Regions from separate parts of the Bombilactobacillus sp. ESL1202 genome, predicted to be linked through region 1. Evidence: predicted binding sites of a transcription regulator. Region 1 holds the regulator's gene; the other holds the start of a gene.

What was found. Region 1 encodes Rex, which represses fermentation and respiration genes when NADH is low (regulators of the CRP and FNR family bind a similar motif). Its sites were predicted from a motif close to TTGTGAANTANTTCACAA; they were not measured.
Region 2: the regulator Rex is predicted to act here: its motif matches at 12,024-12,041, upstream of AC3B7A_RS04660 (CidA/LrgA family protein).

The regions. Positions count from the first base shown of each region.
Region 1 is NZ_CM176590.1:1,521,127-1,538,311, forward strand. It holds gene AC3B7A_RS06750 (BglG family transcription antiterminator) at 1-149, shown strand, start outside; gene AC3B7A_RS06755 (PTS sugar transporter subunit IIA) at 152-598, shown strand; gene AC3B7A_RS06760 (PTS fructose transporter subunit IIB) at 640-966, shown strand; gene AC3B7A_RS06765 (PTS fructose transporter subunit IIC) at 985-2,091, shown strand; gene AC3B7A_RS06770 (alpha-mannosidase) at 2,112-4,745, shown strand; gene AC3B7A_RS06775 (redox-sensing transcriptional repressor Rex) at 4,886-5,515, shown strand; gene manA (mannose-6-phosphate isomerase, class I) at 5,791-6,765, shown strand; gene AC3B7A_RS06785 (LTA synthase family protein) at 6,841-8,772, shown strand; gene groES (co-chaperone GroES) at 9,063-9,347, shown strand; gene groL (chaperonin GroEL) at 9,407-11,035, shown strand; gene AC3B7A_RS06800 (TIGR00282 family metallophosphoesterase) at 11,178-11,963, shown strand; gene mutS (DNA mismatch repair protein MutS) at 11,984-14,578, shown strand; gene mutL (DNA mismatch repair endonuclease MutL) at 14,603-16,507, shown strand; gene ruvA (Holliday junction branch migration protein RuvA) at 16,517-17,113, shown strand; gene ruvB (Holliday junction branch migration DNA helicase RuvB) at 17,127-17,185, shown strand, end outside.
Region 2 is NZ_CM176590.1:1,042,973-1,060,157, forward strand. It holds gene AC3B7A_RS04610 (pyridoxal phosphate-dependent aminotransferase) at 1-392, opposite strand, end outside; gene AC3B7A_RS04615 (8-oxo-dGTP diphosphatase) at 565-1,008, shown strand; gene AC3B7A_RS04620 (GtrA family protein) at 1,186-1,602, opposite strand; gene AC3B7A_RS04625 (transglycosylase domain-containing protein) at 1,641-4,280, opposite strand; gene AC3B7A_RS04630 (hypothetical protein) at 4,293-5,495, opposite strand; gene AC3B7A_RS04635 (hypothetical protein) at 5,602-6,522, shown strand; gene AC3B7A_RS04640 (adenylosuccinate synthase) at 6,623-7,909, opposite strand; gene AC3B7A_RS04645 (hypothetical protein) at 7,982-9,130, opposite strand; gene dnaB (replicative DNA helicase) at 9,136-10,518, opposite strand; gene AC3B7A_RS04655 (LrgB family protein) at 10,709-11,437, opposite strand; gene AC3B7A_RS04660 (CidA/LrgA family protein) at 11,437-11,874, opposite strand; gene rplI (50S ribosomal protein L9) at 12,124-12,576, opposite strand; gene AC3B7A_RS04670 (DHH family phosphoesterase) at 12,588-14,621, opposite strand; gene rpsR (30S ribosomal protein S18) at 14,728-14,964, opposite strand; gene ssb (single-stranded DNA-binding protein) at 14,995-15,510, opposite strand; gene rpsF (30S ribosomal protein S6) at 15,543-15,839, opposite strand; gene gyrA (DNA gyrase subunit A) at 16,023-17,185, opposite strand, start outside.

The DNA.
Region 1 (17,185 bases):
CAATTAAAGATAAGTTAGATGATGTTTATGACTATTTTTATGAATTAACTAAAAATGATCAGCAATTATTGCGTTTGAAAGCGGCACAAACTGTTGATGAAGTGCTGAATTGTTTGAAACACCCAACAAAAATTGAGGAGAAGAAATAAGTATGAATAGTATTTTGACTAAGAAACAAATTTTTCTAAATCAGCAGTTAAACTCTCAAACTGAAGTTTTTAGTTTTATTGCTAAACAAGCCGTTGCTTTAGGAATTGGGACTGATGAGCAGGCAATTTATCAATCATTAGTAATGCGTGAACAACAAGCTTCAACGGGGTTGCAGGATGGAATTGCGATTCCCCATACGCTTTCTTCTAGTATTAAGCAATCAGCAATTTTATTTGTGCGAACAAAAAGTCCTCTAACGAGTTGGCAAACAATTGATGAGACTCCGGTTCAACAGGTAATTGTGATGTTGGCTCCCCAAGATGGTGCCAAGGAACATTTACAACTTTTGGCTGATTTAGCAACCTCTTTGATTGAAGATGAACAGCGGCAAGCTTTAATTGATAGTCAAAGTGTTGATGAAGTTTATCAAGTTTTGAGTAATGACTAAGCAATTCGAATAATCATTAATATAGAAAAGAGATAATAATAATGGATTTTGTAGCGATTACTTCCTGTCCAGCAGGTTTGGCACATACGCCAATGGCTGCGAAGGCTTTAGAAAAAGCAGCACAGGAGATGAATTTAACAGCGAAAGTGGAACAACAAGGCGCTATGGGTTTAAAAAATGAAATTACCCCACAAGAAGCGCAAAGTGCACAGTTTTTATTAATTGGTTCGGATCAAAAAATCGAAAAGATGGAACGCTTTCACGGAATTCCGACAGTCCGTGTGGATATTAACATGTGTATTAAAAAACCTAAAGCGGTGATTACCAAAGTTACTAAAGCAGTTGCACAAAGAAATCAAAATAAGTAGTGAAGGGAGGATTAAACCATGAAAAAATTATTAGCACAATGGAAGGGTTACTTGATGTCAGGTATCTCTTACATGTTACCAGTAGTGATCGGGGGCTCATTAGTTGTTGCTGTTCCTAAATTAATTGGTTTAGCATTTGGCATTACTAGTTTTGACCATTATAAAGCTGGTTTTTGGTTTTACATGGGTCAAATTGAAGCAGTTGGTTGGATTGGTGTTGGTCTAGTTAACTTGGTCTTAGCGGGGTATATTGCCTATGCTATCGGTGATAAACCAGCTTTAGCCGCTGGGTTTATTGGGGGTTCATTAGCCTCAAGTTCTAATATGGGTTTCTTAGGTGCCTTGGTCGCTGGTTTTGCGGCCGGCTATGTTGCTAAATGGTGCCACGATAAAATTCACGTTAGCGATAAATATGAATCCATCATGCCATTAGTTGTAGTGCCGTTATTGTCGACAATGGTGGTTGCTTTATTGATGGGCGTCTTGTTGAAACAACCGTTAGCCTGGATTAATTCGTCATTAGTTGCTTGGATTAAAGCCATGAGTAATAGTGGTATGAGTGCTGTTGCTTTAGCTGCTATTATGGGGGCCATGATTGGTTCAGATTTAGGTGGTCCCATTAATAAAGCCGCTTGGATGGCTGGTAATGTTTTATTAGCCGAAAAAGTTTATACACCAGCCATGATTGTCAATATTGCCATTGCGGGTATTCCTTTAGGCTATGCTTTTGCCACACTGTTTTACAAAAAACGTTTCTCAGCTGAATTATTAGATGCTGGGCGTAGTGATTGGTTTATGGGCTTTATTGGCATTACTGAAGGTGCCATTCCGTTTACCTTAGTGAGTCCCTTAAAATTAATTCCAATTAATATGTTAGCTGGAGCAGTTGGACCGGCGTTAGCGATCTTTTTAGGTGCGCAAGCTAAAATTCCGCCTGTTGGTGGGATCTATGGTGCTGTAACGGTTACTAATTGGTGGGCTTATTTGATTGGTTTATTTGCTTGTGCTTTAATTATTGGACTTTTAGCACCTTTAGCAGTGAACTTCAACCAAACTGGTTCCGATGAAGGCGAAACAACAACTGATGATGTTGAAGATGATGATATTGATCTTAACTTTGAATAATAAGGGAGTAAATGTTAATTATGGTAAAAGTGCATTTTGTTAATCATACGCACTGGGATCGTGAATGGTATTTTACAACGGAGGATGCACAGGTTTTAAGTGATCAATTGTTCAGTGAAGTTTTAACCGAATTAGAACAACATCCCGAAGCAAATTTTACTTTAGATGGTCAAACTTCAATTGTTGATGAATATTTAACTTTACATCCCGATGATCAAAAACGGATCCAGGCTTTAGTCGCGCGTAAGCAATTATTTATTGGCCCTTGGTATACGCAAACTGATGCACTAATTCCGGACAGTGAATCCATTATTCGTAATTTAGTAATTGGAATTAATGATAGTCGGCAGAAATTTGGACAAGCAATGATGATTGGTTATTTGCCTGATACCTTTGGTTTTAATGCCCAATTACCGATGTTATTGAATCAAGTTGGAATTCACGATTTTATTTGTTGGCGGGGCACTAATTTTAAGCGTCAAACCAAGTCAGTTTATTTTAAGTGGCAAGCTTTAGGTAATAATCAAGTTTTTGCGGCTAATTTTCCTTTAGGTTATTATACTGGTCAAATTGACTTGAATTCGAAACAACATTTGGCGGAATTTGTAAAACAACGCTTAGATCCAGGAATTGATTTTGAAGCTAGTCATGGGGATAATCAGGCGGTTTTAATTCCATCCGGAATTGATCAAATGAATATCGTTAAAAATATTTCCCAGGTAATTAAACAATTAAATCAATATAGTAAACACCAAATTTTTATTAGTAGCTATCCTAATTTTATGCAACAATTACGCTCCCCCAAAAAATTACCGACTTATCAAGGTGAATTACGTTATCCCACTTATTCAAGGGTTCATCGCACCATTGGTTCCGTCCGTTCGCAAATTAAACGTGATAATTTTAGTTTAGAGCAACAAATTTTACGCCGAGTCGAACCGTTAATGGTTTTGGCCAAAAATTGTGGAATTTCAGTTTCCAATGGTTTAGTTTTGAAACTTTGGCACAAATTGTTAAAGTGTCAGCCACATGATACTTTAGGTGGCAGTATTACTGACAATGTAGCCGTTGATGTTCAGCATCGCTTTAAAGAAGGCTTTGAGATTGCTGCCGGTATTGAAAATTATCTTAAAAAGCGCTTAGCGCAACGCCTGCAATTAAAGCCTAATCAATTGCTAATGTTTAATACTTCACCTCGACCATTTACTGGTTACCAAGAAGTGGAATTTTTAGCAAAAACTAAGCAAGTAAAATTTGCTGAAGAATACCAAGCCGTTTTGGTTAAAGAAAAATATGTGCCTAAGCGCGAACATATTATGCAACAAACGCAAAATGGGTTTGAATTTAAAGATGAGCCGGGATATTATCAATTAACGGTTCGTTTAAAAATGCAATATGCTGGTCTTGGCTATCAGGTGGTCTCGTATACCGAAGATGCCAAGCAAGATTTGCCTACTTGGCAAGAAAGCTCGCGCCCACAAATTCACAATCAAACTTGGACGGTTGATTATACAGGAAACAAGTTTACCGCCAAGGCATTAGGCCATGAGTATCCAGATTTAGTAACAATTTTAGATTCGGGTAATGATGGTGATACCTATGATTATTCGCCAGTGGCTGATGAAACAGAAGTTCAATTACCGTTAGTTGGCCATTGTCAAGTTAAAACAGTTGGTGATCTGCAACAATTAATTTTAACGGGAACCTGGAATTTACCAGCAGATCTAACCCAACGAAATGTTCAAAATCCTAAATTAAAGCCGGTTAAGTTTGAGCTAACATTGTCTTTGGCTGCTAATTCAGCAGTTTTAACGGGTCAATTAAAAGTTGATAACCAAATTTTGGATCATCGTTTACGTTTACAAATTAAAACGGGCATTCATAGTGAAGAACTACAGGCCCAAATTCAAGGTGGTTTTCGGACAACGAAGAATTTACCAATTGCCAAAAATTGGCAGCAGGAATTTGTTGAAAAACCGGTTAACATTTACAACTTTGATAAAGTAGTCGGTATGTATGAACCAAATCATGGATTGTTTTTGTTAAGTGGTGGCATGAAAGAATATGAACTATTAGATCAAGCTTTTGCAGTAACTTTAATGGCAACCACAGGTCAATTAGGTAAACCCAATCTACTATGGCGCCCGGGCCGCGCTTCGGGGGATACAACTAGTGTTGGTCATCAAATGACACCAACACCATTGGCCGAAGAATTAGGTGAAAATACGTTTAATTTTGGTTTTTTACCTGTAGGTGAGTTGGATGAAAATCAATTAGCCATTGCAGCTGAAAATTGGTTAGCCCCCAATGTTAGCTATCAATTACAAAAATTGAACTTATTTGTTAATCGTTTAGATAATAAATTGTGGGATATTGAATTTGCAGAAACCTTGCCGCAATTACCATTGACAAAAACAGCTTTGACTTTAGATTTACCAGTAGCTGTGACAGCCCTTTATCCAGCTTATACTATTAAGCAAGCACTAGTGGTGCGATTGAGTAATCAATCAGGCCACAAGCAAAACTTAACTGAATTATTAAACCAAGGGTTTCAACCGGTTAATGCTTTAGAAGAAATTCAACCAATTGAAGACCAAAAATTAGAATTACAGCCGTATGATATACAGACTTTAATTAAAACCATTGAAATCTAAAAAGCTAGCTGTGATAAGGTTGGACTATCAATTTTAAATAGCCTTAAAAAGTTTGTGATTTTATTTACTTGACATTGTGATATCAAAAGGTGGATACTTGCTATAACCACTACTTTTATTCACAAGGGGATATACTTACTATGACAAGATATAGAATACCAAATGCGACAATTAAGAGATTGCCACTATATCATCGCTATTTTCAATTTTTAAATGATTCTAATACTAAAAAAATTTCTTCAACAGAACTTGCCAAAGCCGTTCAAGTCGACAGTGCTACGATTCGGCGGGATTTCTCGTATTTTGGCTCGTTAGGCAAACGCGGCTACGGTTACGAAATTGAACCCATGTTGGAATTTTTTAAAAAATTGTTAAATCAAAGTCAGACGACCAAGGTGGCTTTAGTTGGCGTCGGGAATTTAGGCAGTGCACTGTTAAAATATAATTTTTCCCAGACCAATAATATTCAAATCGCGGCTGCTTTTGATAAAGATCCGGAATTAATTGATCAAGTAGTTAATGGTGTACAGGTTTACAATGTTGATTCTTTGGCACAACAATTGGCTAAGGAACAAATTGATGTGGTCATTCTAACAGTTCCTGTAGCTAGTGCTCAAAAAGTTACTGGTGAATTGGTAGCTGCCAATGTTAAAGGGATTTTGAATTTCACACCGTTACGGTTAGCTACACCCAAAACAGTGCGGGTTCATAATGTGGACTTAGCTAATGAATTACAGACTTTGATTTATTTTTTAGATAATTACAGTTAAAGTCAAAAGTTAATAACACTTGCAACCGTGTTGATAAACTAAAATTGGCATAATCATGTTAAATGAGGCTGGGACAATAACGTTAATGAAGATAGGCTGTTGCGAATTAACGGACTATTAATTCATTAATTTGTTTCAAAAGTCAACAGTTGAGGGCTAGTATTCTGAGATCTTGTAAGTCTTGAGATTTCAGATCGCTAGTAGTCAACGGTTAAGCGACTTTTGTCCCGGCCTTTTTTAATTATTGCAAAAATTGATTATTAATTAGGAGGATAATAATGGAACCGTTATTTTTAGAACCAGCTTTTCAAAAAAAAATCTGGGGTGGTCGGCGTTTACAAGATGAATTTGGTTATCAAATTCCTGATGGCAAAATTGGTGAATGCTGGGCGATTTCGGCTCATCCCCATGGACTTTCCCGAGTGCTAAATGGATCTTTAGCACAGCAAGATTTAGCCACAGTGTGGCAAACTCAGCCTGAACTATTTGGTAATTCTAAAAGTCCAGTTTTTCCGTTATTAACTAAAATTTTGGATGCGGAAGATAGTTTATCTGTTCAAGTTCATCCTGATAATGATTATGCTCAAAAACATGAAGGTGAATTGGGCAAAACCGAATGTTGGTACATTATTAATGCTCAGCCTGATTCTTATTTGATTTATGGTCATAATGCTCGAACAAAACAAGAATTAGCCACAATGTTGCAGACTGGTGACTGGGAACATTTATTGAAAAAGTTACCAGTTAAAACCGGTGATTTTATTTACGTTCCTAGTGGTTCGGTTCACGCCTTAAATAAGGGGATTGTAGCTTTAGAAACACAACAAAGTAGTGATACGACTTATCGGTTATATGATTATGATCGAATTGATCAAGCGACCGGTCAGAAAAGACAATTACATTTAAAACAAGCCCAAGATACGATTACAGTACCATTTGTGGCACCTAAACTGAATACTCAAGTGCAACATTTTGGTAATAGTACACTGACCACTTATGTCAAACCACCAGTTTCACCATATTTTGCAGTTTGGGGGTTAGATATTCAAAGTGATCCATTGACTTTAAAACATCAACTAGGGGCTTATACTTTATATTCGGTAATCAAAGGTCACGGACAATTAGTCATTGCTGATCAAAAATATCAATTAAATTTAGGCGATCATTTTATTGTCCCGGCAACATTTAAATCTTGGCAAATTGAAGGACAGCAACTAGCTTTAATTGCTTCTGAAGCAATTGATAACTAATTGATATAATTATCGCTTACTGAATTGTGCTACAATCTAAAATTGTAATAAATTTATTTTGAAAGAGGATTTGCTGTGCACAATCTAAATATCAAGCGGTTTATTTATCGTTTATTGCAATTGTTACTAGTTTGTTTATTAGCTTATATTTTTTATTTTGCATTTCAATTAGCTTTAACTGGAGAATTAACTCATGGTTATCACGAAATGTTTTGGGAAATTAAAAATAATCCCGTAGTTACCAGAATTAATTGGTTTATTTTGGTAGTAATTATGACGTTAATAATTGCCCTGTTGGGGGATTATTGGTGGGGATTGGCGGTTAGTATAGCCTTATTAAGTATTGGCCTTTATGTTGACTTTAATAAGATTGTTTCCCGCTCAGAACCGCTGTTGCCTAATGATTTGCGAATGGCTAATCAAGCTGGCGGTTTAATCAAGATGGTTAGCTGGCAATCACTATGTTTATTAATAGTAAGTATTGTGTTGTTATTCTTAATTGCTTATTTAATTCATCGTCAGACTAAAAAGTTACGCTTTAAAAATCATCATTGGGTTTGGTTTTTTAGAGGATTGACATTAGTTGTGGGGGTTGTTGTATTAGTGATTTTTGCTCAAGCTGGTAATACCCGTTCGCTAGCTTCGAAACAATTAGCTAAATATAACATCACGAATGTTGATCGTTCCCAATTAGCAAACTACCGTAATCGTGGTACTTTAATTGGCTTTGTTTTTAATTTGCAATCAACGCCGATGATTAAGCCGGCTAATTATAATCAAGCAACGATGAAAAAAATTGCCCAACGTTACCAACATGGATTAGCTCAGGCTAATCAAGGCAAAAAGGTAGGTAAGGTTAATATTATTTATATTTTAAATGAATCATTAACTAATCCTTTACGAACTAAAAAGCAATATCCAATCGTTGGCAATAAAAATCCGATGCCTTATATTTCGCAAATTCTTACTCAGCCAACTGCTAAGCAAGCTGGCGGTTATATGGTTTCACCCGGTTTTGGTGGCGGGACGGCTAATATTGAATTTGAAGCTAATACTGGTTTTTCAAACTATTTTTTGAATAATACGCCATATCAGGATATTTTACCGAATAAAAAATATTTCCCGAGTGTGATGCATTATTTAAATACGGCTGGTTATCATTCCCAAGCTTATCATCCGTACGCAGGCACCATGTATCGACGCAATCAAGCTTATCCGGCGATTGGTATTCACAAATTTCAAGATCAATCTAAGTTACAAGGACTGAAAAAGTCGCCACATGGCCTATATGATACAGATGCTTCAGCGTATCCGAATTTTTATGCACAACAACAAAAATCGGATCGACAATTCAGTTTGATGTTAACGATGCAAAATCACATGCCGTATCAAACACAGTCTGGTGCCCAGAGTAATTATCAATTGAAGCATCAAGTAGGCGGAGACGCTGACAAAACTAAGAAATTAGAAGCTTACTTGCAAGAAGTACATGATTCTGATCAAGCTTTTAAAAACTTAGTAGCGCACTATCAGCATGCTAAGCAAAAAACGTTAATTGTGATGTATGGTGATCATTATCCTGGTGATGGTATTTATGATGATCTGTTTAATCAAAATACGTTATATTCGCATGCTACACCCTTTGTGATGGTCGCTAATTTTCCCTTAGAAACTCATCATTATGACTATTTTTCACCAAATTATATGTCCTTACATTTATTACAGCAATTAGATTATCCCCAAACGCCATTTTATCAATTATTAACACAACTGTATCAGGAAGTTCCAGTGTTGACTAAACCTTTACAAATTTCTGGTTCGGGTCAACAAAATACTACCAAGGTCACTACTGATACGTATGCTTTAACTGCTAAGAATGTGCATGGACCTAAAAATGCTAAATGGGATCAATCGCAAGTCTTTAAAGATTATCGGTTGTTAGAATATGATATGACCTATGGCAAAGCTTATGCTAAGAAGTATGGAATGTTTCAAGTAACGCGATAACAAAATAAATTTGGAAAAGTCTGTTAAAAAGTTGTTTTCAGTAATTAGTCTGATTTTCTCCGGGATAACTTTTTCAGGCTTTTTTCTTTGCAACCAGTTGATATTATTCGTGAGCCGAATAATATCAATACGGTAATAGTTATGCTAATGTAAAAACGTAAGTTTTTGACGGGATTTTGATGATAAATACTTGCATCTTCAAAAGAACATGTTATTATAGAAATTGTATTAGCACTATATGAAGATGAGTGCTAAGAGTGCTAAAAATGTTTATATTTGGAGGGATTACTTTGTTAAAGCCATTAGGTGACCGGATTCTAGTACAAGTTGATGAAGAAAAAGAACAAACAGTTGGTGGAATTGTTCTAGCCAATAATGCAAAAGAAAAGCCACAAGTTGGTGAAGTTATTGCAGTTGGTGCCGGTGAACGTACCCCAGACGGTCAAACAATTGAACTTAGCGTTAAAAAAGGCGATCGTGTTCTTTTTGATAAATATGCTGGTTCAGAAGTTAAGTATGAAGGCCAAAAATATCTCGTAATGCATGAAAAAGATGTCATGGCAATTGTTGACTAATTTTAAATAAATAGATTTTTGAAAAAGTACGATTAAATAATAATTGAGGTGGCTGAAAAATGACAAAAGAAATTGAATTTTCAGAAGACGCTCGGGCAAAAATGCTCAACGGTGTTAATAAATTAGCTGATACAGTTAAAACAACAATCGGCCCTAAGGGTCGCAACGTTGTTTTGGAACAATCTTATGGTTCACCTAACATTACTAATGATGGTGTAACCATTGCTAAAGATATTGAATTAGAAGATCATTTTGAAAATATGGGTGCCAAATTAGTTTCCGAAGTTGCTTCTAAAACTAATGATATTGCCGGTGATGGTACGACAACTGCGACGGTGTTAGCCCAAGCAATTATTCAAGAAGGTATGAAGAACGTAACTGCTGGTGCTAATCCAGTTGGCATTCGAACCGGAATTGAAAAAGCAACGGCTACTGCTGTTGATGAATTACGGAAAATTTCCCACGAAGTTAGTGGTCGCGACCAAATTGCGCAAGTTGCTGCTGTTTCTTCTGCTAATAGTAAAGTCGGTGAATTAATCGCTGATGCCATGGAAAAAGTTGGTCATGATGGTGTTATTACAATTGAAGAGTCAAAAGGAATTGAAACAACTTCTGACGTCGTTGAAGGTATGCAATTTGACCGGGGTTACTTATCACAATATATGGTAACTGATAATGACAAGATGGAAGCTGATTTAGATAATCCTTACATCTTAATTACTGATAAGAAGATTTCTAATATCCAAGATATTTTGCCATTGTTACAATCAATTGTGCAACAAGGTAAATCTTTGTTGATTATTGCTGATGATGTTGATGGTGAAGCTTTACCAACTTTAGTTTTGAATAAAGTTCGTGGTACTTTCAATGTCGTTGCTGTTAAGGCTCCTGGCTTTGGTGATCGTCGCAAAGAACAATTAGAAGATATTGCCATTTTAACTGGCGGTACTGTGATTACTGAAGACTTAGGTTTAGAATTAAAAGACACCACAATTGATCAATTAGGTCAAGCTGGTCGTGTAACTGTTACCAAAGATAATACAACTATTGTTCAAGGCTCTGGTTCTAAAGCTGCGATTGATGAACGTGTTGACTTAATCAAGAAGCAAATTGGTGAAACAACTTCTGATTTTGATCGAGAAAAATTACAAGAACGTTTGGCTAAATTAGCTGGTGGCGTTGGTGTGATTAAAGTCGGTGCCGCTACCGAAACTGAATTAAAAGAACGTAAGTATCGCATTGAAGATGCTTTGAACGCTACCCGTGCTGCTGTTGAAGAAGGCTACGTCGCTGGTGGTGGTACGGCTTTGATGGATGTTATTCCGGCCGTTGCCAAGTTAGCTGAAAATGAAACTGGTGATGTAAAAACTGGAATTAACATTGTTAAGCGGGCTTTAGAAGCACCGGTTCGTCAAATTGCGGAAAATGCTGGTAAAGAAGGCTCCGTGATTGTTGAACATATGAAGTCCCAAGGTACAGAAATTGGTTATAATGCCGATACTGATAAATGGGAAAATATGATTGAAGTCGGAATTATTGACCCAACTAAAGTAACACGTTCTGCTCTACAAAATGCAGCTAGTGTTTCAGCTTTGATTTTAACAACTGAAGCCGTTGTTGCTGATAAACCAGAACCTGCTACTCCAGCACCAGCTGATCCAAATGCTGGTATGGGCGGTATGATGTAATTTTAGTTAATTTAATAGCAAGAAAGCATTTCGAAAGAAATGCTTTTTTGCTATTTTGCGATAAAGTAGTACTGCTTTAGTTTAGCTTTTAATGGTATGATAAAATTTAAGTAAAAATATAAATAAAATTAAGGGAAGTATTATGCGAATTATTTTTGTGGGTGACGTCATGGGCAATTTAGGTGTGCAGGCTTTAGAACAATATTTGCCACAAATCAAAGCCCGTTTTCGTCCGCAAGTGACAATTGTTAATGGTGAAAATGCAGCTAACGGTCGTGGCATTAAAGATCAACAATTTAAAGCGATTCTTAAAGCGGGAGCAGATGTGATTACGTTAGGAAATCATGCCTTTGATCAGCGAGAGGTTAATGAGTTATTGACTAATAATGATAACTTAATTCGCCCAGCTAATTATCCTGGTGCAGAAGTGCCAGGACGTGGTATGACAATTAAGCAAATTAATCAAGAGCAATTAGCGATTATTAATTTACAAGGCCGGGCTTTAATGAATGCCATTGATGATCCTTTTCAAGTAGTTGATCATCTGTTGAAGCAAGTTCCGAGCAAGGCACGTGTTTTTATTGATTTCCATGCAGAGACAACCAGTGAAAAAGCAGCGTTAGCTTACTACGTTGATGGGCGTGTCGATGCGGTGGTGGGCACACATACACATGTGCAAACCAATGATGCCCGAACATTACCTCAGGGAACCGCCTTTTTAAGTGATGTTGGGATGACTGGTGATTATGATGGGATTATTGGTGTACAAGCTAATAGCAGCTTAAGACGTTTTTTGACGCAAAGACCAACACGCTATGAATTAAGTGATCATGGGCGACCACAAATTAATTATTGCGTTATTGATTTGGCCTCCAAAAATCATATTCAGGTCGGGCAAATTAATCCCGATCGTCCTTTTGATAACTAACATTAACTAAGGAGTTATAAATGCCACAAAAAACTAAAGATACACCAATGATGCAGCAATATTTGGCTATTAAAAAAGATTATCCAGATGCTTTTTTATTTTATCGAATTGGTGATTTTTATGAGATGTTTTACGATGATGCAATTAAAGGGGCACAAATTTTAGAATTAACTTTAACAGCCCGAAATAAAAATGCTGCGGATCCGATTCCGATGTGTGGCGTTCCCCACCATGCTGCTCAAAGTTATATTGATGTTTTGGTGGATAAGGGCTATAAAGTGGCCATTTGTGAGCAGTTGGAAGATCCCAAGGAAGCTCAAGGCATGGTTAAACGAGGGATCATCAAGTTAGTTACACCCGGAACTAGTTTGGAAGATAAACCTAATCAAAGTCGTGAGAATAATTATTTGGCAGCAATTATTTATCAAGAAGATCAATTTGGTTTTGCTTATACCGATTTATCCACAGGTGAGGTGCGGGTTACAACTTTTACTGATTGGTTACAGGTACAAAACGAGTTACTAAATTTACGCTGTAAAGAAGTGGTTGTTTCTGATTCCTTGACCGAAGAACAACAACAGAAATTAACTAAAATTGGGTTATTAGTTTCTTTAGAACAACCCCAGCAGTCTTATGCGGAAGTGGCTTTTGTCATTCAACCAGTGCAACAGAAATTACAACAACAAGCGATTACTTACTTAATTTCTTATTTAATTGAAACGCAAAAACGTTCATTAGCTCATTTACAAGTTGCGCAAGTTTATCAAACTAGTAAATATTTACAAATGGATCATAATGTTCAAAGTAATTTGGAATTATTTCGTTCTTTAAGAACTGGTGAAAAGTCTGGGACTTTGGCTTGGTTATTAGATGCGACTAAAACGGCTATGGGTAGTCGTTTGTTAAAACAATGGTTACAAAGACCGTTGTTGGAACGAAAAGCTTTAACTAAACGCCAAGATATTGTTCAAATTCTGTTAGATAACTTTTTTCAGCGCGGAAATCTGCAAGACTACTTAACCAAGGTTTATGATTTGGAACGGCTGGCTGGTCGCGTTGCTTTCGGCAATGTCAATGGTCGCGATTTAATTCAATTGGCGACTTCTTTGCGTCAAGTACCGCTAATTAAACAAACATTATTAGATTTACATGAACCGTTAATTGATGATTTGTTGGCTAAAATGCCTGCTTGTCAAGCTGTGGTGGACTTAATTGATCAAGCTATTGTTGATGATCCACCAATTTCAGTAACTGAAGGCAACTTAATTCGTGATCATTATAATGAGCAGTTGGATCAGTACCGCAATGCAATGAAAAATGGTAAAGCTTGGATTGCTCAGATGCAAGCTGATGAACAGCAGGCGACGGGCATTAAAAACCTAAAAATTGGTTTTAATCGGGTTTTTGGTTATTATATTGAAGTTACTAATTCTAATAAGGAGCAAGTGCCGACTGACCGTTATCAACGTAAGCAAACCCTGACTAATTCCGAACGCTATATTACCCCGGAATTAAAAGATAAAGAACATTTGATTTTGGAAGCTGAGGAAAAGTCAACGCTTTTAGAACATCAATTGTTTAAAGAAATTCGGCAACAGGTTAAAGACCAAATTGCCCAGATTCAAACATTAGCTCGGATTTTGGCGCACTTAGATGTTTTACAAAGTTTTGCGGTTATTAGTGAAAATCAACATTATATTCGGCCGCAGTTTACTACAGATCATCAAATTAAAATCGTGAATGGTCGTCATCCCGTTGTTGAAAAAGTTTTGGGTAAAAAAAGTTATATTCCTAATGATGTTCAAATGTCCGAACAAACTGACGTTTTATTAATTACCGGGCCCAATATGTCGGGAAAAAGTACTTATATGCGTCAAACTGCGTTGATTGTGATTATGGCACAAATTGGCTGTTTTGTACCAGCAGATGAAGCCCAGTTGCCCATTTTTGATCAAATTTTTACCCGAATTGGTGCCGCTGATGACTTAATTGCTGGTAATTCAACCTTTATGGTCGAAATGATGGAAGCAAACGATGCTTTGCAGCATGCGACGCAAAATTCGTTAATCATCTTTGATGAAATTGGTCGGGGAACGGCGACTTATGATGGCATGGCTTTAGCGCAAGCGATTATTGAGTATTTGGACCAAACAGTCCACGCAAAGACGCTTTTTTCCACGCATTATCATGAATTAACGCAACTAGCTGATAAGTTAACTACGGTTGAAAATGTTCACGTTGATGCGACGCAAGAACATGGTAAATTAGTCTTTTTACACAAAGTTTTAGCAGGTCCCGCGGACAAATCCTACGGGATCCATGTAGCTAAGTTGGCGGGTTTACCAACAACTTTATTGAAACGAGCCCAAGTTATTTTAAATGATTTGGAACAACAACCAGCTCAAACAGCTGTTCCTAAAAAAGAAGTGGCCCCCAAAAAGCCACCAATTAATCAAGTTCAAGAAGCGCCTTCAGAACAACAATTATCTTTATTTGCACCACCACATGAACAAAATCAAGCCGTGATTGAAAAAATTAAACACGCCAATGTTTTAAATATGACACCCTTAGAGGCAATGAAATTTTTGTATGAATTGCAGTCTAAATTACATTAAAGATATTTGGAGATGGGGAATTAAATGGCTGAGATCCGTAAATTATCAGCAATTTTAAGTAATCAAATTGCTGCTGGTGAAGTCGTCGAACGACCAGCATCGGTCGTCAAAGAATTAGTGGAAAATGCACTTGATGCGCATGCGACACAAATTGAAATCAATATTCAAGATGCTGGCGTAAAGCATATTCAAGTGGCAGACAATGGTGACGGAATTGCTCGCAATCAAGTTAAATTAGCCTTTCAATCCCATGCCACCAGCAAAATTAATTCGACGCATGATTTATTTAATGTGCAGACATTGGGGTTTCGCGGCGAAGCACTCGCCAGTATTGCGGCCGTAGCTAAGGTACAAATGACGACTAGTACTGATGGAGCCAGCGGAACGTTTTTAGAGGTTCAAGGTGGAACTTTTCAAGAACCGCAAGTGGTGGCTGCTAGTCAAGGAACAACGATTGTCGTCAATGATTTGTTTTATAATACACCAGTGCGTTTGAAATATATTAAGACTCTCAATACCGAATTAAAACAAGTGATTGACGTTGTGAATCATCTGGCTTTAGGACACCCGCAAGTCGCTTTAACATTGACTAATGAAAAAAAGACGTTAGTACGGACTTCTGGTAACGGTGATCTCAAGCAAACAATGGCGGGAATTTATGGCCGAAAAGTGGCTGCTGATTTAATCACATGTCAGGGCAGTGATGCTGATTTTCAAATTCAAGGGTACATCTCATTACCAGAACAAACCCGAGCTAATCGGAATTATTTGTCCATTTTGATTAATCAGCGCTTTGTTAATAACTTTCAATTAAGTAAAGCGTGGTTAGCCGGGTATGGCTCCAAGTTAATGGTTGGTCGTTATCCCATGGGGGTGTTGACAATTACCACCGATCCCTTATTAGTTGACGTGAATGTCCATCCAACTAAAAGAGAAGTCCGGCTTAGTAAAGAACAACAATTAGCGAATTTAATTGAGCAAACAGTGTCTCAGGCGTTAGGTCAATTAAATCTGATTCCAGAAGCAGTTTCAAAAACAACAACAGTAGCACCGTCTACCCTTCAAAATTTTAATCAGACCAATTCATTTTTACGAGAACCACCGCAAACACCAGTTACTAGTAAAACTGATTTTATCAAACCCGGAGCAATTCATTTACAAGAAATATTTCAAGATCCTCACCATTTACATCAATGGGATCAGACGATGCGACAGATTGCCCAACAAGATCAAGCTCAAACTCAAACAATTAGTGTACCCAAACAAAATGAACCAACTGCTGCCCCGATGCAAGCTGATCAATTAATTTTAACGGAGCAAAAGTTTCCTAATTTACAATTTTTAACGCAAATTCATGAGACTTATTTAGTCGCCCAAAGCAGTGATGGTTTTTATTTGATTGATCAACATGCCGCGCAAGAACGAGTTAAATATGAACAGTTTCGACAAAAAGTGGGGCAAGTTAGTGCCGATCAACAAAAATTATTGGTGCCGTTGATTTTGGACTATTCAAATGCTGATGCCGTTAGTGTTAATGCACATTTAGAGTTATTACACGAAGTGGGGATTGAAATTGCACCTTTTGGGCAGAACAGTTTTGTAATTACTAGTCATCCCACTTGGATTGGCGTTGAGCAAGAAGAACAAACTATTCGGGAAATAATTGATTATATTTTACAAGACGGTAAAATTAAAATAGCAGATTTTCGTGAACAAACTGCGATTACAATGAGCTGTAAACTATCTATTAAAGCAAATCATCATTTAGATCAAAAGCAAGCGCAAGCCATTTTGGATCAATTATCTCAAGCCCAAAATCCTTATAATTGTCCACATGGGCGCCCAACTTTGATTCACTTTAGTGATGCAGATATTCAAAAGATGTTTAAACGAATTCAAGATCCCCATCAATCAAGACGTTTTAAGTGAGGTTTTAGTGTGTTTGAGTATTTTCAAGGAACGATAACTTATATCTATCCCACCTATGTTGTATTAGAAGTACAGCAAATTGGCTACCATCTGTTGGTGGCTAATCCCTATCGTTATCAACAAGGCGAAACCATTACACTTTATATTCAACAAGTAGTGCGCGATAATGATCAGTCATTATATGGTTTTTATGATTTGTCTGAAAAACAACTCTTTTTGCAATTAACTTCAGTTTCCGGAATTGGTCCTAAAAGCGCGCTAGCAATTTTAGCTGATGATGATCATTCTGGTTTAGTGGAGGCCATTAGGACTAATGATGTTAAATTTTTAACCAAATTTCCGGGGGTAGGCAAAAAAACCGCGCAACAAATTGTTTTGGATTTAAAGGATAAATTACCACAGGAGTTAATTCCGACCAATGTAACCAATTTATTGGATCATGCAACGCCCACGATTGATGACGTTGCTTTTAGTGATGGCTGGGCAGCACTACTGGCTTTAGGATATTCAACTAAAGAACTACAAAAAATTGAAGCAGAGTTACGAAAAATTGAAGCGGACAGTGCGGGAGATTACGTCCGCGCAGGTTTGAAATTATTACATTAAGTGAGGTGACTAAATGACGGCAGATGAACATTTAACTGGTGATCAAGTTTTAAATGAGCAAGAAGCGGTCGT
Region 2 (17,185 bases), 480 kb from region 1:
TAGTCTGGGTAACCAGGATCAGGAAGTAAAATCGTTTCACCTGGATTTAAAAGTGCCAGGGGGAGCTCAACCAAACCAATTTTTGATCCCCCTAAGACTGCAACCTCTGTTTCAGGATCTAATTGCACACCATACTCTCGTTGATAAAAATCGGCTGCCGCTTGTTTAAAAGCTGGTAAACCACGAAATGGTGAATATTTATGATTTTGGGGATTTTGGGCTGCTTGAGCTAATGCCTGAACAATAAAATTAGGCGTTGGTTGATCAGGATTACCCTGACCTAAATTAATAACATCAACTCCACTAGCAATCTTCGCATTAACTTTTTGAACTAAAGTTGCAAAAAATTGGTTTGGTAGTTGCTGTAATAACCTTGATTCTGCAAATTTCATAACTATTACACCTTCTTTTAACCACAATTATATCTTGATGAACCAAACTATCAACCACTTAATATTAATCGGCAAAACTGGTTGGCAAATAATTATTAACAGCATTTTTTCTTTCTGTTATATAATAACTGCGATGAAATAAATCAGTAAAACTGTCGGAAAGGATTTTATTATGCGCACAGAACCAGTAGAATTAACCAATATGGTTTTAATTGTTAATCCAGACAACCAAAAGATTTTAGTTGAATATCGACGTGATCCTAATTGGCCGGGAATTGCTTTTCCTGGTGGTCATGTTCAACCACATGAAAGTCTAACTTATGCCGCTCAACGCGAAATTCAAGAAGAAACCGGTTTGCTTGTCACCAATCTTGAGCTCTGTGGCATTAAACAATATCCCTTAACCCCCCAGGGACGCTTTTTATGCTTTTTATATCGTACTCAAAGTTTTAGTGGTAATCTCCAGTCCTCAATTGAAGGTCCCGTTTTTTGGATGAATCCCAAAGATTTCCCGGGAAATAATCAATTGGCCAGTGGTATGGAAGATGTTTTCAGCGTTATGACTAGTAACTTTAATGAAGTCTTATATCAAGGTGATCAAACTTATTTCTTTTAAAAAGCTGAGCTAAGCAGACAAATAATCTTATTTTTCCTTATTTAAAAGAACCTGCATTCATTATTAATTGGCTTCATATTGTCCGCAGCGATTAACCTAACTCTAGCTTCGTATTAAAAAATTTCCAGTAGATTCCACTTGTTTATAATCACTTTTAAGCTTTACTGTCGTAGCGTTCTAATGAGCAGTAAAAATAAAAAGTTTACTAAATAAATAATTAGCCAATACTACTAAAATATTGTCTATTAATTTAACCCAGAAAGCATTTTGATGCATGCAACTAATTCCAATTACCATAATTGCCAAGTCTAGACCCAAACTCAAGATTCTAAAAAAGAAAAAAGATATTAATTCTTGGCGAACTGCCTTTTTAGTAGTTTGATGAGAATCAAATACATATAATTTATTAGTCACGTAAGCAAAGATCACTGACAAAAACCAAGCAATCACATTGGCAACTTGGTAGTCAACCATCTGCCACCAAGTGTATAAGCAATTAAAAACGACCAAATTAATTAAGGTCGTTAATCCTCCAAAAAACAAATAACTGATAACATGACCATATTGAGTCATTAAATGGTGCCAGTATTTCATTCAACTACTCCTACTTTAAATTTTAATTTGTGATTTTTTTAATTATCAACTTCAATTACTGGATCTGGAACATCACCACCAAAACTACGTATCTGATTAATTAAATCAATTAACTTTTGCTTTTGTGCTTCCTTATCCTTATCATCAGCTTGATAAGCAGCTTTCGTTCGACTTAATTGTGCTTGATATTGCGGCATTAACTTATTAATCTGCGCTTTTTTCTTAGCTGCACGTTGCTTTTCAATTCGATTTTTCTGCGCTTCAAACTTTGCCAAACGACCATTGTCACGCTTAGCTTCTAGCTGAGCTTGTTGCCAATTCAACTTTCGCTGCAACTGCATGATTTGCTGATTAAACTTCGTTTTGGCCGACATTCGTTTAACATTCTCATTTTGATAACGTAATTTTTGCAATTTGGTCAGTTTTTGATCGTACTGACTCAATTTATCAAATGCTAAATTTTGATAGTCGGCTAAAGATTTTTGAACGGTTTTCTCACGCTGTAATTCTTGCTTTTTAGTTAGATGATAGATCAAGCGGTAATCCAAGTTGGCTAACCTTTTTTTATTAGCATTAATTTCTGCACTATTAAAGGCTAAATAATTAGCCTGAATTACCTGTTCAATACTTTTCTTAGCCACAGCATGGCGAACATATAAATTATCCCCCATTCTCCTAATCGTATTCGGAACGGCAAAATCTTTTTTAGGTTCCTTTAAAGTTTTAACTAAATACTCGCCTTCGGCTTTAAAAGTCTTAATCGGTAGTTCTTCTTGTGCCTCACTTAAAGGTCGTTGATGATCAAAACCGGTCCAATTGGCGATTGTAAAGTACGGTGTCATGCCCACAAAATAACTATCTAAATTTTTATCAGTCGTCCCAGTTTTGCCGGCCACATAAGGATAGTTACTCAAGGCCGCCTTTTTACCCAAACCATTATTCACAACACTTTGCATTGCGTTAAGCATCATATAACTAGCATCAGCCGAATAAACATTCACGGGCACGTGTGGATTTTCATAGAGCAACCGTGAGTGATTAGTGTCGTAAATACTACGTAAATTATTCGGAGCTACAAAATCCCCTTTTCGCGCAAAAGAACTGTAAGCCGCCGCCATTTCGGTCGTTGTTACGCCCTTAGTAAACCCACCAACGGCTAAGATAGCATTTTTATCTGCTGGATATAATCCTTGAAATTGCATCTTGCCTAAATCCTGATAAAAACTTTGGTCTTTATCACCTAAAGCTAACTTAAAAGCTACAGTATTAATTGAGTCAGCCAGAGCATCTCGTAAAGTGACACTTCCACGATAACCGCTATACCAGTTATTAACATTTCCTACGGGACCATCGACCACTTTAGATTGTGGTGCATAACCTCGTTCAAAAGCTGGCGCATAAGCAATTAGTGGCTTAGCCGTCGAACCAGGCTGACGGTAAGCATCTGCAGCCCGATTAAATTGATCATGATCAGTTGTTCTTCCCCCCACAATCGCTAAGACATCACCAGTTTTATTGTCAATAATACTACTGGCAACTTGCGGTGTTAATTTACCATCTTGATCGCGCTGCTGGTATTGAGCAAATTGTTGCTGGACTATTTGTACAATTTGTTGTTGTAATTTTTGATCAATTGTTGTTTTAACAATATATCCACCATTTAGTAATTCACCATAATATTTATCATAGGTCTGTGAATATTGATTTTTATAATTATTTTTAGCTTGATCATTATCAAACAAATATTGCATTTGAAAACCATGAATCGACATTAACTGTTGCACTGCTGTTTTGACAGCATAATTGAGAGCATAATCTTTAGAAATATCATTATCATACTTAAAATTATGAATTTTGAGTTGCAATGATTGATGCGCATAATACTGATAACTCTTTTTCGAAATCATTTTTTGTTGATACCAACTATATAAAACTGTATTGCGCCGATTAATAGCCAATTTAGGATGTAAAATTGGGTCATATAAAACTTGATTATTAGGAATTCCCACTAATAAAGCAGCCTGCCCCCAGGTTAGTTGCGCTTGATTTTTGGAAAAATAATATTGAGCAGCACTGCCAATACCATAACAGCCATGTCCTAAATAAACATCATTTAAATAAAATTCCAAAATTTGTTGCTTAGAAAATTTACGTTCCAAAGACTGCGCAATCACCATTTCTTTGATCTTACGATCAAAATTTTGTGTTTGATCTTTTAAAATAACATTTTTCACTAATTGCTGGGTTAAAGTTGAGCCCCCTTGCACCTGATGACGCAAAGCTAAAGACATAATTCCTCGAAAAATCCCAGTCAAATCAACACCATGGTGTTGATAAAAACGGCGATCCTCAACCGCCACAACCCCTTTTTTTAAACGTGAATTAATCTGCCGTTGCGAAACATACGTCGATTGACTATGAGTTAACTTCTTCATTACTTGATTATGTCGATCTTTGATGACTGTTGGTTGTTTAGGATAAAATGTCTTAGCCGTGATTTCATCACTAATCAAATAACCAGCTGTAATATCTTTTTGAAGTTCCTGCCAATACTTTTGGCCAACATGCCAACCCACAATTAAGACTAGCAGTAAAATAATCAGTGTTAAATATTTTATTATCTTTTTGATTGGGTGATTACAAACATTTTGCCACCAATGCCTCAAAAAATTTTTCATATTATCTCCTAATCAGCGTACGTATAACACTGTGTCGGTGCTTAAAACCGCCATCAAATTATGCAAGTCACTAGTGCTGAGTGTCAAAGTATTATTCAAACTAATTGCTGAACTGGCAATAAATCCAATTTGATTCTGATTTTCAATCAAAATTGAAGTTTTTAAGGCTAAATTATTTTTCAACCAAAAAATTGTTTCAGCCTGATTAAAATCACTAATATCATTATCTGGATTATGCAGATCGGTCGCATCTTCCAAATAACGACCAAATGAACTACTAGAATTGTCCGTGACAATTCCAGCAGTCGTTGCCGGATCACTAATTAAATGTTCGATTGTGTATTTACCTACCGCCAAAGAATGATTAACTGCCGCAAAACTAGGCATTTTCGGTAAATACTTAGACCCATTCTTTTGCAATAAGGTTAAAGTTTGATTGGCATTAGAATAAAATAAAACTAATTGAGAATTAACATCTGCTTGTTGTAAATTATTACTAAATTGATCTAATTGTTTAGCATCATTGATAATAACAACATTTGCCGGACGATAGTCTTGAGTTAAGGGCGCGTTCTTCAAAGCTACCAATTGTGCCTGTTGTTCTTTTAATTGAGCTTGACTTTGGTGCTTTTGATCTGATTTAAATTTAGTTAATACCTGTTTTACTTTCGGCTGCCAATACTTTTTCAAGCTACGATTCTTAATTAGTTTATAATAAGTATTAATCGTTGAGGCTTGTGTCAAGGTCAATGAGGACTGTGCTTTTTGATTAGTTAAATTTTTCGTTAAATAATTTTTAGCATCCATTGTTTGATCATACCAAATTCTTATCGTATCAATTCGATTTTTTTCTGCTTGGTAGACTGTTTGATTTTTTTCCTGTAATAATTTTTTATCTGTTAAATTTAATTTTTTAGTTGTTACGCGATTCGCATAATACTTACCATCATAATATAGTTTAATTTGATGACTAACAGCTTGTCGTCTAGCAAACAACCGTTGTAAACGATGTAACTTTTGCTGCGTCTGATCATGTAGTATTATGCTTCCCATCGAGGTCTTTACTAAAAAATTAAGTGAATTTAAATGTTTGGTATTAACTTTCGTAACCAATATTAGATGTTGTTGATCCTGATATTGATCATCAATCCATTTTTGCGTAGTAACATTAAAGTAACCACTGATGGCACTTAGACTAAATATCAGCAGTCCCAAACCTATTATTAATGTGCTTATTTTCTTCGATAGCCATATTAGTACTTGCTTATTAATCTTCATAGAGAATAATCTTTCTTAAGATAATATATAATGAGGTGCACTTTTGAAACAAATATTGAAAAAAAAAGGTTGTTTAATCTCTTTAATTCTCGGTTTTATCTTACTAGTTACTATTTATTATAACCGGAAAATATTAATTACTTCTACTAGTTCTTGGTTGTCTAGCCAGACAATTCCTTTTCAATTGGTAGTTAATCCCCAAACTGTTAATCAAAGCAAGCAACCACAGAGTATAAATCTTAACGAGGTCACTAATCCAGCCTATCAGAAAGAATTAAAAAATACTGATTATATTGTAAGTCTATTTAATCAACAAAAACAAACTTGTGGCTTTTTATCCTCTAAGCAAAATCAGCAATTGAAAACTTGGGTTCAGGCTAAGCCTCATCAATACCTTTATAGTGTAACCCCATTAACAATTGGTAAAAATCATCAGGGCTCCTATCTAATAGTTAGTGTTAATCGTCATGATGATACCCTAAAAATCAAAAGCTATCGTTATCAAGTATTTTATCAGCAACATCATATCAAAAAAGCACATTATCTCGGTCAATTTAGCAGTCAAAAGCCGCCCAAATTTATTAATTGGACCCAACAAATTGGTATTTCTGGTCTCTCAAAAGCACCTAATTTTCTTGATAAAATTAATTCCACAATGCTTAATGCTGGTATCGTTACTAAACCATCAACACCGCTTAAACAGTACCAACAATTAGCTAATAATATTGGCTTGAGTTCCGCCAGTGCTGCTGGACTGCAGCACTTCATTAATCGTGGCGGTGCCGATCAAAAAAATAGTGCCATTACCGCCTATGAATTTAGTGATGTTCCACGTGAAACAAGATTTTATCTCACGCAATTTTATAATCATCATCACTATTACTACACTCTGATTTTTAATCGTAATCAAAATAACTTTACTGATTTTATCAGTGGTTACCAGAGTGTGGCTTCAAATAAATAATTTTAATTGTTTCACATGAAACAATTAATTATATTAAAAAAGTTCTTCAAACTAAAAGAACGAACTACTTTTAGTTTAAAGAACTTTTTAGTTTCACTAATTATTTCCAAATATCTTTTAAAACAATTGTTTCATCACGATTGGGTCCGACAGAAACACTAACTAACTGTAAGCCAGTTAATTCTTTAATTCTTTGCAGATAGTTTTGTGCCGCTTGCGGCCAAGTACTCATATCTGTCTGTCCGCGAAGATCTTGGGACCAACCAGGTAATTCTTCATATACTGGCTGACATTGTTCAACTTGTTTCAAACTAGCGGGATACTCATCAATAATTGAGCCATCAGATAATTGATAACCTGTGCAAATTTTAATTTTTTCTAAGCCACTCAAAACATCAATACAATTCAAAGCCAAATCAGTTACCCCAGCAACGCGTTTGGCATGACGTAAAACAACCGTGTCCAACCAACCAATTCTACGCGGCCGCTTGGTTACGACACCATACTCATGACCGGCATCCCGAATAAATTGACCAGTTTGATCAGTTAATTCCGTAGGAAAAGGACCGTCACCTACTCTTGATGTATAAGCTTTTGCCACACCAACAATATGTTGAATTTTAGTTGGACCCACACCAATTCCGGCCGTATAACCACCTACTGGATTTGAAGACGTTACATATGGATAAGTGCCATGATCAATATCTAACATGATACCTTGGGCACCTTCAAATAAAACATTTTCACCTTGTTCTAAATGCTCATTTAAAATTTTAGAAGTATCGACTACATATTGTTTTAATTGTTGTCCATATTGATAATATGGTTCAAAAATATCGTCAAAGTTTAAAGCTTCACCACCGTACACTTTAACAAATTCTTGATTCTTCAAATCTAAATTTTGTCGTAATTTATTTGCAAAGGTATCTTTTTCTAGCAAGTCAATCATGCGAATACCAACTCGCGCAGCCTTATCCATATAAGCGGGGCCAATTCCTCGATTGGTGGTGCCAATCTTTTGATCGCCCTTACTCTTTTCCTGGAGTTCATCCATCCGAATATGATAGGGCAAAATAATTTGTGCCCGATTGGAGATATAAAAGTTATCGAAACTGACATTTTGCTGTTTAAGATTGGTAATTTCCGAAATTAAAGATTTCGGATTAATTACTACGCCATTACCAATCATGGTTAATTTGTCTGAATATAAGATTCCTGAAGGAACCAATCGCATTTTATAAGCGACTTGGTCAACTTCAACTGTATGGCCAGCATTATCACCACCTTGATAACGAGCAATAATTTGACTACCATGACCCAAGAAATCAGTTATTTTACCTTTTCCTTCGTCGCCCCACTGCATTCCAACTACTACAACACCTGTCATCATCAGTCATCCCTTTTTAATCTAAATTAAATCCACTAACATTTTAGCAATTACGAACATTACTAGCAATAGTTAATCTATTAATTCGTTTTTAGTGAAAAAGGTATTCAAATATCCCCAGGTAATTGCCGCTAATTTTTGATAACTCAGATTTTTGCGTAAAGTTCGAGTCTCTGGTAAATCGTCAAAGACAGCCAAGGTCAGGCTATCACTTTTCACATCTTGACAATATGCTAATTGATCTAATATTTCGTCTGCCTCACGAAACCGAACCATATTACGTTGCCGAACCAAACGCTGTAACGTTACTTCCACAAAGTCAGTGCCAAAATCCCATTGATCATCCAAAACCGGCTGAACATAAGTCATATTACGTTGTTGATATTTCCAATAACACCGTAGCATTGATAAATAATCAGAATTAGGTGATACAAAATCAATATCATTTAAATTAAGCATAGCATAGCCGCCAAAACAGCCGAGATTATCTAGTAATTTTAATACCAAAAATTGGTGATTTAATTGCATCACATGCCCAGAAAAGAAAACATCCTGACTTTTAGAACAATAAACTAATATCAAGCGCTGCTGTTCTTGGTATTCTTGCAGAATTGGAAAAATATCCGAATTATTTTTGATCAAAATCGAAGGCGTATGCTGTAATTCTGCTTGATGAAAAAAATTGGTGGCCATTTGTAACTGTGCACCCACAAATTCCAAGACCACTATTTGTTCCAAATCCACCGGGAAATCGCGCCCCGTCTTTGAAAAATTAAAAGAATCCAAGAGTTTAAAATCCAAGCGCGACTGTTGAAAATCAGCTAATTGTACTTGAAAATAGCGATTCGAACCGGTCTTCACTATTAATATGGCTTGTTCTTGTTGTTGTAAAAATTCTAATAACTGCACAATTAGATTATCAGATTGAAAGTCAGGTACTGGAGTTTCTGTAGACCACTGTAAATGATTGACAGCGGTTAAATCAATGCGCTTTCTTAAACGTTCTAAGTCCATACCTTGACTAGTAAGGTCAGCAATTCCGCTAATTTTCAGCAGAACATAACCATCTAACAAACCATAATCATTATAGGTGTGAATAATAACCCATTTATTATCTAAGGCTTTAACATAACCAGTATAAATATCGCCTGTTTGACGAATAAAAATATCGACTATTTGCTGCTTAGCTTGGGCTTGTTTCAATTGTTGCACTTTATTCATTAGATTTATCCCTCTGTTAATGGTGAAATTGCGGCAAATTTGTTATACGATTTTACAAATAATAACTTAACTGTTCCCCGAGGACCTGAACGATTTTTGCCAATGATTACTTCAACTTCTCCTGCGTTCGTTTCATCACTAGGATCAGCACCAGTGGTATCATCTTCTCCTGATTCATCGTTGTAATAGTCATCGCGATATAAAAATGCTACCACATCAGCATCTTGTTCAATGGAACCGGATTCACGAATATCAGACAAAACCGGTCGCTTATCTTGACGCTGTTCAACTCCCCGTGACAATTGTGATAATGCAATCACAGGAACATGTAATTCTTTGGCCAACTTTTTTAATTGCCGCGAAATGGTGGAAACTTCCTGTTGGCGATTTTCTTGACCAGTTCCTTCAATTAATTGTAAATAATCAATAATAATTAAACCGATATTTCCCGTCTCTTTTACCAAGCGTCGACATTTGGCACGAATTTCGGCCATTTTAACGCCCGGAGTATCATCAATATAAATATCAGTTTTCGACAAAATACCCATGGCAACAATTAGATTTTGCCATTCATCATCATTCAAACTTCCTGTTCGTAAATGATTGGCATCAATACTGCCTTGCGCACATAATAAGCGACTCGCTAACTGATCAGCGCCCATTTCCAAACTGAAAATGGCTACTGTTTGTTGACTATGAACCGCAACATTTTCGGCAACATTCAACGCAAAAGCCGTTTTTCCGACTCCTGGTCTAGCTGCCAAAATGGTTAATTCATCTGGATGTAAACCAGCGGTCATACTATCAAGTTCACTATAACCTGTAGCTAATCCAGTAATTTGTGAGTCTTCTTGAGCTAACTGATCAATATTTTCAATAGTCTCATTGAGCACATCAGCTAATTTTTTAAAACCGTTACTATTTTGATTCTCACCAACTTCCATGATTGAACGTTCGGCTTCATCGACAATATTAGCCACATCATCAGCTTGGTCATCAAAACTCTTGGCAACAATATCGGTGGCTGTATTGATTAACTGACGTAATAACGCTTTATCAGCGACAATCTTAGCGTAATAACTAATATTAGCAGCTGTTGGCACTGTCGTCGCTAAATCAGCCAAATAATTGGTACCACCAATATCGCTTAACTGATTTTTGGCTTCCAAACTGTTTTTGACAGTGACCACATCAATCGCTTGATCTGCTTCATTTAATTCCAACATCACCGCAAAAATTAATTGGTGTGCGTGATAATAAAATGACTCAGCAGTTAAGCTCTCAGCAGCGTCAACAATTTTTTCAGGACGTAATAAAATTGATCCTAAGACTGATTGTTCAGCTTCTTTATTATTCGGTGGAATTCGTTGCATTGCAGTATCATTCATTAATGAACCTCGCATCTATCTCTAATTTTAACATTTTACAACAGGATAATATACTTCGCAATGAACCCAATTATTTTATAAAATATAAAATTAATTAAAATTTTTCGTAAAAAAATTCCTTTTAACCGGTATCTTACTAACAAAAGATACAAGTCAAAAGAAATTAATTTATAACTATTTATTCAATATTTTACAAATGCATCATTTGAGCAAATAGTGGCACAGCAATATTATCAACAATACCGATAATAACTACTGAAACGGCGGCCATCGCTCCTTGAACGGAACCAAGTTTTAAAGCAAAGGCTGAACCAACAGTATGTCCGGCAGTACCCATACCTAAACCAGCACCGATTGGGTCGCTTTCCAATCTGAACCATTTTACTAACCATTTACCTAAAGCATAAATGATTACGGCGTTCAAAATACATGCCATCGCAGTAACAGCAGCATTACCACCAATACCTGTTGACAATGGTAAAGCAATTGCAGTTGTGGCTGATTGACTCATCATCGAAGCTGTTCCGACCCGACTGAGTCCCAAAAGCTTAGAAATACCTAAAATGACAAATAGAGAAATAAATGTACCAATTAACAAACTTAGTAAAATAACCAACCAATTCTTCTTAAAAACATCATTACGTTTATAAAGTGGAATGGCAAAAGCAATAGTTGCTGGTGTTAAGAACCAGAAGATTAAATCCCCACCGGGCTTATAGAATTTAGTATAAGCAGCCGCAGTGGTCATGCCCATGCTCTTACCTAACAAAACTAATAGGCAAATTCCCAAAACCATTGCGACAAACAACGGCTGAAACAGGAAAAAGCCATTCGTTAAATTAAATAAGTACTGCCCAATTTCAAAAACTCCCAATGAAAGTAAGATACCAAATAAGGGATTCGATAATAATCCTGCCATCATTTGTTCTCTCCTCCTACTTGTTCTTGTACATCTGTATCAGTATGTTTAATTTTTTTACTGATAAATAATAACAATCTTGTTGTATATGCAGTTACTACCAATAAAACAATGGTTGATAAAATAATTACAATAACTAATTGAATACCTTCATTTTCCATAATATTCAAATTAGCGGCCAACGAAATTCCCGATGGTACAAACAAAAAGGCAATTAAGCCAATCATGGCACTACCAAAGGAGTCAACCCACTCTAATTTGATAATATGGAAAGTCAATAACAAATATAACAAAATCAAACCGATAACTGGAGTCGGCACAGGGAATGATTTAGGCATCATATTAGAAATCCACTGCGATACAAACAAAATTGCTGCATAAATTAACATTTGAATCAATAAGGGGGCGGATTTTGGTTCTTTATCTTCTGATTTCATCTTTACATCACCTATTCTTAAAAATGTATTATTGCATTTGTATTACCCAATATTTGTTAATTGATCACTCCCTTTAAATTTAATCAATGACAAATTTGATCAGTTAGTGATAAAACTCCCTACCTATGGTTTATAACGTTTTCATCAATTTGTCAAGTGTTTCACAAGACCATTATTTCACAATCGTAAGCCTTTACATTTTTAAGGAGTTAAAAAACCAGAATTCACAAGATTCTAGTTTTCTTTAAATTATTTTTCAATCACATGCACGCGAATTTTAGCCTCAATGCCAGGATACAATTTAACTGGAACGTTAGTATATCCTAAAACTTTAATAGGCTCTGCCAATTCAATTTTACGTTTATCTAATTCAATTTGATATTGCTTGGCTAATGCTTGCGCAATTTGTTTGCTGGGAATTGAACCAAATAAACGACCGTCACTACCAGCTTTGGATTCTAATTCCACCACCGTCTCGTCTTTTTCTAAAACCGTCTTAATCATTTGTGCGCTAGCTTTTTCTTCGTCTTTTTCACGTTGAGCAGCTAATTGTTGTCCCTTCAGTTCGCTAATAGCTTTGGCCGTGGCTACTTTCGCCTTATTATTTTTGATCAAAAAATTACGAGCATAACCATCAGCAACATCTTTAACTTCTCCACGCTTGCCTTTGCCTCGAACATCTTGTGTAAAAATTACGCGCATATTTAATCCTCCTATGTTGGGTTAACCTCTTTAGGTTTATCTTCCACTTTTTGTTGAATAATTGCAATCAATTCTTTTTGGGTTTGGGCAATAGTTTGATCACTTAATTGGGTTGCTGCATTAGATAAATGTCCACCACCACCCATTTCTTCCATGATGACTTGTACATTAAAATCACCTAAACTCCGCGCAGAAATAGCAATTTTATTATCAGCCCGCTTTGTAATCACAAAGGAAGCATCAATATTGGCTAAAGTTAATAAAGTGTCTGCTGCTTGAGCAGCAATTACGGGATCATAAACTTGCTCTTCCTCGCCACTACAAACGGCAATTTTGGATGTCACCATTTGCACTGTATCAATCAAATGATTGCGTTGAACATAAGATGCAACACTTTCTTTTAACAAGTTTTGCATCTTGGTACCATCAGCACCAACGGAGCGCAAATAACTGGCAGCATCAAATGTTCTAGTTCCTGAACGTAGAGTAAAAGAATGTGTGTCAACAAAAATCCCTGCTAACATGGCAGTGGCTTCAATTTTAGACAATGATTGTTTATTTTGGGGCTGATACTCAATCATTTCGGTCACTAACTCACTGGCTGAAGAAGCATAAGGCTCAATATAAGCCAATAACGGATTTTCTGGAAATTCTTCGCCCCGACGATGATGGTCAATTACCACCGTTCTTTGGGCTAATTTAGTATATAATTCGGGACTCATCGCCCGTGAAGGTTTTGATAAATCGACCATAATTAACATACTGTTACTACTTGATTGTTCCAACGCCTGTTGCGGTGTCAAAATATCATCTTTTAAAACTGCATCTTGATCAATCCATGCTAACAAACGTTTAACATCACTATGTGCACCAGTTGCATCAATAACTATTTTACAAGATTTATCATTCATTTGCGCTATGCGATGAATTCCTAAGCAAGCCCCAATGGAGTCCATATCTGGTTGTTGATGTCCCATCACATAAACGGTATCTACTTGATTAAATAATTCTCGTAAAGCCTGGCTAATCATTCGCGCTCGGACCCGCGTTCTTTTTTCCATTGGATTCGTATTGCCACCATAAAAACGCGCTTGATCGTCTGCTTTACGAACAACTGCCTGGTCGCCACCGCGCCCCAATGCCAAGTCAATATTTTTTTGAGCATCTTGGGCTAACTGCGCCAAATCATCTTTGCCATAAGCAAAGCCGATACTTAAAGTTAAAGGGACGTTTTGCTGGGAAGTAGTTTTACGAATTTGATCCAAAATAACAAAACTGTTAGCTTCTAATTTCTTCAAAGAACTGACATAACCAACTACAATAAAACGATCACTGGCTACTCGTTTTAAATACATCGCATTTTGATTAGCCCAATCAGTTAATTGATTAGTAACATAACTATTTAAATCTGAACGATCACGATCAGCCATTGCTTGGACTAATTCATCATAGTTATCTAAAAAAACCTGGCCAATCGCAATTTTTTCATCTTCATATTGCTGTTTCATTACCATATATTTCGTAACATCTAAGAAATAAATGACTCGTAAATTTGACTGGACAAAAGTTTTGAACTTCTTATCGCCAATTGTAATTAAGATCGACTCCTGCTTTGTCTGTTCATTTTTTTCAACTAATTGAATTAATGAATTATTGATCTGACTTAGACCCCGTCCTAATAAATCTTTATCGGGAAAATAACGTTGTAAATTAGGATTAATCCATTCAATTGTATGCTGCTTATCAGCATCGTATAAGAGCATTCCAATTGGAATGTTAATTAAAGCTTCTTGCTTACCTCGATTTTCGCGAAAAGACAAATCATATAAATACTTATTGGTCTGAACAACAAAATTCCGTAATAAATAAGAACCAATAGCAACGATTAATGTCAACATGATAAAAACTAAAAGTCCCATTATTGGGCTAATGCCAAAAATCAAACTAACTAAAGCTAATGCCAAAATTACTAACGCAATTAAACCCAAACGTAATGGCTGACTAATAGCCAATAAATTTTTCTTAGCTACTCTACTTTTTTTCATAATACCCTCTTGTAACTAAAATTTAGCTATATTTTACCATATTCCTAATCATTAAAAAAAAGCCTGACTTAAGCCAGACTTTTCATAAAGTATTGATTATGATAGTTTAATCTTCAGCAACAAATGGTAATAATCCCATTACTCGTGCCCGCTTAATTGCAATTGTCAAACGACGCTGATTCTTTGCACTAGTACCGGTAACACGACGAGGCAAAATTTTACCCCGTTCAGAAATAAAACGTTTGAGTAAATCAGTATCTTTATAATCAATATATTCAATATGGTTAGCGGCAATAAAGTCAACCTTCCGGCGACGACGGCCACCACGACGTTGTTGTGCCATGTTGAACGCTCCTTTCAATTTTCAATTATTTTAAAACGGTAGATCATCATCTGAAATATCAATTGACTGCGTATTATCTGCGAACGGATCTTCATCCAATGACTGTGTAGAATTGGAATTCTGATTAACGTTCGAAGATTTATTAAAATTATTATTCGAGTTATTCGATCCAGAAGCGAAATTGTTCGCAGCTGATTGATTTTGATTACCATTATTATGGTTAGCAGACTTCGGTTCTAAAAGTGCAAAGTTTTCGACAACTACTTCAGTCACATAAACCCGTTGTCCCTGTTGATTTTCATAATTGCGTGTTTGAATCCGCCCATCAATTCCCACTAACGAACCTTTATGCGTAAAATTAGCAAAATTTTCCGCTGATTTTCGCCAAATCACACAATTGATAAAATCAGCATCACGTTCACCACTGGAATTCACAAATTGACGATTGACAGCTACTGTAAAAGTAGCAACTGCGGTGCCGTTTGCGGTATAGCGCAAATCGGGATCACGGGTCAAACGTCCAACTAATACACTGCGATTAATCATGCTTCTGTCTCCTTTTTAACTTTTCAAATAGATTAATCTTCGCGCTTGATAATCATATGACGTAAGATGTTGTCATCAATTTTAGATAAACGGTCAAATTCATTAACTGCTGCTTGGTCTTGAGCATTGACGTTAACGATATGATAAGTGCCTTCGTTATAACCACCAATTTCGTAAGCCAAACGCCGTTTTTGCCAATCCTTAGAATCTAACACATCTGCACCGTTATCTTTGAGAATCTTATCAAAGCGGTCGATCAAGGCCTTCTTATCTTCTTCAGAAATATCCGGTTTGATGATATAAGTGATTTCATAATGTGTTTGAGCCATTATTTTTACCTCCTTATGGACTAATGGAGAATAACTAACTTATTCTCAAGGAGCATTAACTGTTTTAAAGTCTAATACTCACAGATTATTATTCTAACATTATCATCCACAAAATACTACTAAAAAAGTTTTTAGCGTTAAAAGCCTTCCACTTTTAGATTACGCTAAAAACTTTGATAATTTTTAATCTTCCGTCTGATCTTCTTCATGATTTTCTTGTTCATCAGCAGCTGATACTTCTTCTGGTTCGGCGTCAACTTTAGTCATTGTGGAAACCAGTGCTCCATGATCCAACTTAATTAAGCGGACGCCTAAGGTTGCACGACTAGTTTTAGATACCGCACTAACAGCAAAGCGAATCATCACTCCTTGGTTGGTGACAACCATAATATCTTCATCATCACCTTGCACCGTCGTAATTCCTGCTAGTGGCCCATTCTTCTCCGTCACATTGGAAGTCTTAATGCCTTTACCACCACGGCCTTTAATCGGATATTGCGCAGCAGGAGTTTTTTTGCCATAACCATTTTGCGAAATGACTAAAACATCACTTTGCTCGGTTAAAATAGCAGAACCAACAACAAAATCTTGCTCACGTAGCCGAATTCCGCGCACTCCAGCTGCTGTTCGACCCATCATGCGGACATCAGTTTCTTTAAAGCTCACAGCATAGCCTAAATGAGTACCAATTAAAATATTATTTTGTCCATTAGTCAACATTACGTTATCTAAAGAATCACCATCTTTTAAGGTAATCGCCCGTAAGCCATTTTTTCGAATATTTTGAAATTCATCTAGGGCAGTGCGCTTTACGGTTCCATTTTTAGTGACAAAGAAGAGACAATTATTTGCTTTCGGTAAATCTTTTTGCAAATGAACGACTGTTTGAATTTGTTCACCATTATCAATGCCTAACAAATTAATAATCGGAATCCCCTTGGCACTACGACCGTATTCAGGAATTTCGTAAGCCTTGGAACGATAAATTTTACCGGCATCGGTAAAGAATAACAAAATGTCATGTGTCGAAGTATAGATTAATTGCTCAATAAAGTCATCGTCGTTAACACCCATGCCTTTGATTCCGCGGCCACCTCGATTTTGCACCTTAAATTCATCAGCTGGCAAGCGTTTAATATAGCCATTATGAGTTAAGACAATTAAAACATTTTCTTCTTCAATTAAATCTTCGTCTTCAATACTTAAGACTTCACCAACCAACAATTCCGTCCGGCGCTTATCACCATATTTGCTTTGAATTTCTAATAATTCTTGATAAATAATTTCATCGATTCGTTCCGGTTTTTGCAAAATATCTTGATAATCAGCAATTTTAGTCATCAAAT